DNA from 2 places in the Bacillus sp. FAU18 genome. Region 1 is predicted to be linked to the other one. Evidence: riboswitches for the same ligand, from Rfam matches in the RefSeq annotation. Region 1 holds a riboswitch; the other holds the start of a gene.
What was found. Region 1 has a riboswitch for S-adenosylmethionine ahead of AC0OMU_RS20755 (5-methyltetrahydropteroyltriglutamate--homocysteine S-methyltransferase). Riboswitches for the same ligand answer to the same signal wherever they lie in the genome.
Positions count from the first base shown of each region.

Region 2: linked by a shared signal. The riboswitch ahead of metI (cystathionine gamma-synthase/O-acetylhomoserine thiolyase) and the one ahead of AC0OMU_RS20755 (5-methyltetrahydropteroyltriglutamate--homocysteine S-methyltransferase) in region 1 are both predicted to bind S-adenosylmethionine.

Region 1 covers NZ_JBVYHZ010000004.1:1,884,788-1,887,996, reverse strand. The annotation lists gene AC0OMU_RS20760 (3-hydroxybutyrate dehydrogenase) at 1-624, shown strand, start outside; gene AC0OMU_RS20755 (5-methyltetrahydropteroyltriglutamate--homocysteine S-methyltransferase) at 677-1,813, opposite strand; SAM riboswitch class I at 1,891-1,997, opposite strand; gene AC0OMU_RS20750 (5-methyltetrahydropteroyltriglutamate--homocysteine S-methyltransferase) at 2,066-3,199, opposite strand.
Region 2 covers NZ_JBVYHZ010000003.1:534,210-537,418, reverse strand. The annotation lists gene metC (cystathionine beta-lyase) at 1-967, opposite strand, end outside; gene metI (cystathionine gamma-synthase/O-acetylhomoserine thiolyase) at 960-2,081, opposite strand; SAM riboswitch class I at 2,149-2,268, opposite strand; gene AC0OMU_RS03035 (esterase family protein) at 2,436-3,158, shown strand; gene AC0OMU_RS03030 (YjcG family protein) at 3,195-3,209, shown strand, end outside.

The sequences.
Region 1 (3,209 bases):
GGCTTGGACGCGGCGGCCATTCCGTATGATGTGACAAAGGAAGCGCAAGTTGCTGATACGGTGAACGTCATCCAAAAACGATACGGCCGCTTGGATATTTTGGTGAACAATGCCGGTATTCAGCACGTCGCTCCGATTGAAGAGTTTCCGACAGAAACCTTTGAACAGCTGATCAAGGTCATGCTGACGGCGCCCTTTATTGCAATGAAGCATGTTTTTCCGATCATGAAAAAACAGCAGTTTGGCAGAATCATTAATATCGCGTCTGTTAATGGATTAGTCGGCTTTGCAGGGAAATCCGCTTATAATAGCGCCAAGCACGGCGTCATTGGACTCACAAAAGTCGGGGCGCTGGAAGGCGCGCCCCACGGCATAACAGTCAATGCGCTCTGCCCGGGTTATGTCGATACCCAGCTTGTACGCAATCAGCTTAGCGATCTATCGAAAACTAGAAATGTCCCTTACGACTCTGTACTTGAACAAGTCATTTTTCCGCTTGTGCCGCAAAAGCGACTGCTTTCCGTCAAGGAAATTGCGGATTATGCCGTGTTTTTGGCAAGCGAGAAGGCGAAGGGCGTCACTGGGCAGGCTGTCGTCCTTGATGGGGGCTACACCGCACAGTGACATAAAAAAACACACTTGCTCCGCTAGGGAATCAAGTGTGTTTTTTCTTTGCTTATTTCCAAACATCATTAGCGATCTCAACCACATGGCGGAGCTTCGCCCATTGCTGTTCTTCAGTCAGCTTGTTGCCTTCCTCAGTTGAAGCAAATCCGCATTGAGGGCTGAGGCAAAGCTGGTCTAAGCTTACATAACGGGACGCTTCTTCGATACGACGTTTCACGTCATCCGGATTTTCAAGCTCACCGAATTTAGATGTCACTAAGCCAAGAACAAGCTGAAGATCAGACCGTTTTACGTAACGGAGAGGCTCAAATCCGCCTGAGCGTGAATCATCATACTCTAAGAAAAGTCCGTCAAGATTCAAGCCGTCAAAAATGGTTTCGGCGGCTGCGTCATAGCCGCCTTCCGCTGTCCAAGTGGACTGGAAGTTGCCGCGGCAAATATGCATGGTTACCGTCAAGTCATCCGGGCGGTCTGCAATCGCGTCGTTAATCGATTTCGCAAACAGCTGGCGAAGCTCATCAGGCGTTGTTCCGAACGCTTCGATTTGTTTTAAGCCTTTTTCTGATAAGAAAACGGCCCACGCTGTATCATCAAGCTGGAGGTAGCGGCAGCCTCTGTCATAAAACGCTTGAATCGCTTTTTTATATGCTTTGGATACATCATGCTGGAAAAGGTGATAATCTTTTTTATACGCATCCTTTTCCAGTTTTCCGCGGAAAAACAGCATATTCGGGCTTGGAATCGTCATCTTTGGCGTCGCGTCACCGGCAATGCTATGGAGAAACGAATAATCTTCAAGCATTGGGTGAGTTGAAAAGTCGATATCACCTGTGACTTTAATGCCGCGTGCTTTTGTCTGTACGTTATGGAATTGGATTCCGTGCTCAGGAGTAAACGGCTCAACGCCATCTAAGTTTTCCAGGAAATCAAAGTGCCACCATGCTCTGCGGAATTCACCGTCTGTCACGACGTTCAGGCCGGTTTCCTTCTGTTTTTCCACAATGCGGATGATTTCATCGTTTTCAATTTGGCGAAGCTGTTCAGCGGTCATTTCGCCGGCCGCTTTTTGCAGCCGCGCTTTTTTAACGGGCTCAGATCTCAACAGGCTTCCGACTTGATCCGCGCGAAACGGCGGTTTTTTTCTTTGAAGTGATTTTTGTTCTGCGGGTGTTGTTTGGTGTGACATGTTGTCCATTCCTTCTTTCCATTCAAATATAAAAAAGCTCTTCCTTTGGATAAGGAAGAGCTTGCGTGACAATCTCAACCTTATCTTCAAGAGCAATCATTGCTCTAAAGGATTTAGCACCATTCTGTTAAACAGCGGTTGCCGGGTATCGCAGGGCCAGTCCCTCCACCTCTCTTGATAAGGAAAACCTTTTTATGAAATTTTCTGATAGTATCTATTATTCACACATTTTCTATTTCTGTCAATGATAGATTATCTCCACACATCGTTGGCAATGTCGATGACATGGCGAAGCTTTGCCCATTGCTGCTCCTCTGTCAGAAGGTTGCCTTCTTCTGTAGAGGCGAAACCGCACTGCGGGCTCAGGCATAGCTGGTCCAAGCTGACAAAACGCGCGGCTTCATTGATGCGGCGTTTCACATCCTCAGGATTTTCAAGCTCGCCGTATTTCGATGTGATCAAGCCGAGCACAATTTGCAGATCCTTGCGCTTCACAAAACGGAGCGGATCAAAGTTTCCGGAGCGGTCATCATCGTATTCCAAGAAAAGGCCGTCAAGGTTTAAGCCGTCCAAAATCGTTTCCGCTACAGCGTCGTACCCTCCTGATGCCGCCCATGTTGAGCGGAAGTTGCCGCGGCAAATGTGCATTGTGATCGTTAAATCGTCAGGCCGGTCTGCGACGGCATCGTTAATTGTTTTGGCAAATATGGCTGGCAATGTTTCTGGATCACCGCCGAGCGCCCGGACAACCTCTCTGCCTTTTTCCTCAAAGAAGAGAGACCATGACGTATCATCGAGCTGGAGATAACGGCAGCCAGCATCATAGAAGGCTTTGATTGCTTTTTTGTATGCTTGGGCCAGGTCATGAAAATATTCCTCTTGATCGTCATAAATCCCTTTATCCGCCTTTTCGCCAAAAAACAGCATATTTGGGCTGGGAATGGTCAATTTTGGCGTCGCGTTACCGGCAATCTCATGTAAAAATTGATAATCAGCAAGCGCTGGGTGGCTCGTAAAATCGAGTTTTCCCGTCACTTTGATGCTGCGCGCTTTCGTTTTTGTGTTATGGAACTGAATCCCCTCAGCCGGGATGAACGGTTCCACACCGTCAAGCCCTTCCAGGAAGTCATAATGCCACCAGGAACGCCGGAATTCCCCGTCTGTTACCACGTTGAGACCGATTTCTTTTTGTTTTTCCACGATGCGGGTGATCTCTTGATTTTCGATATCACGAAGCTGTTCCGCTGTCATCTCACCAGCCGCTTTTTTTTGCCGGGCTTCCTTCACCGGAACGGAACGAAGCAAACTGCCGACATGATCGGCGCGGAAAGGTGCTTTGCGTTGTTTTTCTGTTTTTTGTCCTGCAACATTCGTTTGTTGAGCCATGTTATTCGCC
Region 2 (3,209 bases), on a different contig from region 1:
CCGGCAGTGACACATTCTCGACTAATTTCTTAACGGCCTCTTTGCTTTCAAGCTCAAAAGATAGCACGGCGCCCGCTCCCTTCGACTGGCTTTTATGGGTTTCAGCGCCGGGATGATCAGCCAGTCCCGGATAATACACGCGCTTCACCGCCGGGTGCTTCTGGAAAAATTCCGCAAGCCGCTGGGCTGTTTGACTCGCTTTCTCTAAACGGACCTGCAATGTTTTTAATCCGCGCAGGACAAGCCAGCAATCCTGTACGCCAAGGACGGCGCCGAACGCGTTTTGCAGCTTATACAGCTTCTTCCCAAGCTCTTCATCTTTGACAGCAGCCAAACCTGAGAGCACATCGCTGTGTCCGCTTAAGAATTTTGTCGCGCTGTGAAGTACAATATCCACGCCGAGATCAAGCGGACGCTGCAGTGCCGGCGTCATAAATGTATTGTCCAGAAAGGTCAGGCAGCCGTTTTCTTTTGCAAGCTGAACAACCGCTTTAATATCCGTAATCCCAAGTGTCGGATTTGATGGCGTCTCCATATAAATGACCTTTGTGTTCGGCTTGATGCTCCGCGCCAATTCATTACGATCCGTCATGTCGACAAACGTATGCTCAATGCCAAACCGGGTCAGCACCTCTGTCACCATACGGAAGGTTCCGCCGTATACATCTTCTGTCACAAGAACGTGATCACCCTGTGACAGCAGTAAAAATGCTGTTGAGATAGCAGCCATGCCTGAACTGAAAGCAAATCCTCTTGTTCCGCCTTCCAATGCGGCAATTGTTTCTTCGAGAGCTGTTCTTGTCGGCGTGCCAGAGCGGCTGTAATCATATGCCCCGAACTCTTCAAATGAAGATTGGTGAAAAGTCGAGGCGTGCTGAATCGGTACACTGACCGCCCCGGTTCCGCCGTCTGTTTTAAATGGATTGTGCACGAGCTGGGTTTCAAGCGTCCAATTGTGTTTACTCAAATGAAACAGCTCCCTCTTTGACCTGACATAATGCCTGCTTTAGATCCTCTTTTAAATCTTCCGCATGTTCAATTCCGACAGAAAAGCGCAGCAAACGATTGCACACCCCGTTTGCGATGCGGATCTCTTCAGGAATATCCATGTGCGTCTGGGTCGCAGGGTATGTAATAAAGCTTTCCACCCCGCCGAGACTTTCTGCAAAACAAATGGTCTTCAGTGCTTTTAAAAACGGATTGACCCATTCTTCTTTTTGCAGACGGAAGGACAGCATGCCGCCTTTTCCGGGATACAGCACATCCGAAATTTCTTCCTGCTCTTCTAAAAACGCCGCAAGCTCCTGCGCGTTTGCCTGATGCTGACGCATTCTGAGGCTCAGCGTCTTCATTCCTCTCATCAGAAGCCACGAATCAAATGGCGGCAGGACAGCGCCGATTGCATTTTGATGCTGAAACATTTCCTCTCCGAGCCGCTCATCCTTCACCACGACAAGCCCAGCAAGCAGATCGTTATGCCCGCCTAAATACTTGGTTGCGCTGTGAATGACAATGTCAGCTCCCAGCTCAAGCGGCCGCTGCAAGACCGGTGTATAAAATGTATTATCTACGATCAGCAGAAGACCGTGCTCCTTTGTAATCCGGGCAATATGTTCAATGTCCGCCTCCTGCATGAGGGGGTTTGTCGGCGTTTCCACAAACACCGCTTTTGTATTCGGCGTAATCTTAGAGCGTAAACAGTCCTCATCGCTGAAATCATCATAATGAAAAGTCAATCCGTATTTTTTCCATTCATTTTCAAATAAACGGTACGTGCCGCCATATAGGTCCGATGAAACGATCAGTTCATCTCCGCTTTTAAACAGCGCCATAATCGTTTGGATAGCAGCCATTCCCGAACTAAAGGCAAGCCCTCTTGCGCCGTTTTCTAAGTTAGCGATGGCGTCCTCAACAAGCTGGCGTGTCGGATTTTTTGTGCGGACATAATCAAATCCAGTTGATTCTCCGATCCCTCTGTGGCGGTATGCTGTTGATAAATAAATAGGAGCACTCACTGTTCCCGTGACTTCATCGCTTCGGTTCCCAATTTGGGCTAATTTCGTTTCAACGTGCTGTGACATATAGCTGACACCTTCCCTTTTCAAAATAAAAACCCCTTCTTCATAAGAAGAAGGGGTTTAACGCTTCTTCTTATCTTCCAAGCATAAAAACGCTTGCTGGATTTAGCACCTTGGCGCTTTGCACATGCAAAACAAGCCGGTTGCTGAGGTTTCTAAGGGCCAGTCCCTCCACCTCTCACGATAAGAAATATCGATTTCAATTTTCTGATTGTTTTATATTAGCGCAATTCACAGTTTATTTCAACACTTTTTTCTTCGTGTGTCGAACCGTTTAAAGAGAGAAATTTCTAATAATTCATGGTACAATAATTGAAAATGCAAGAAAGTATAGTGATGTCCTGGAGGAATGTTTTTATGGCACCGAAAAACGGCACAGTGCAAGAAAAGAAATTCTTTTCAAAAGAGCTTAACGAGGAAATGACCTTACTTGTTTATCTGCCGTCCAACTACTCCCCGCTTTATAAATACCATGTCATTATCGCGCAGGACGGCCACGATTATTTCAGGCTGGGGAGAATCGGCAGACAGGTTGAGGAATTGCTGTCGAAACGCGAAATAGACCGGAGCATTATTATCGGTGTTCCTTATAAGGATGTAAAAGAGCGCAGAAACACCTATCATCCGGAGGGTTCAAAATTTTCGGCGTATAAACGGTTCATCGCCCATGAGCTCGTTCCTTTTGCAGATGATGAGTATCCAACCTATCAGATCGGTTACGGCCGAACGCTGATCGGTGATTCGCTCGGAGCAACCGTGTCACTTATGACAGCGCTTGATTATCCGAATATGTTTGGCAACATCATCATGCAGTCTCCCTATGTTGACAAACACGTACTAGAAGCCGTAAAACAGTCAGACGATATCAAACACCTCTCTATTTATCACCAAATTGGAACAAAAGAAACTGACGTCCACACGACAGACGGGAACATCCTGGACTTTACAGAACCGAACCAGGAGCTGAAGCAGCTGCTGGAGAAGAAGCTTTCTGATTATTATTTTGAGCCATTTGACGGAGACCACAAATGGACATACTGGCAGCCGCTCATCACCCCGGCGCTGAAAAAAATGCTTTAACACTCTATCATACTTTATTTCCAGGAGGGACATAATATGAAATACGGAATC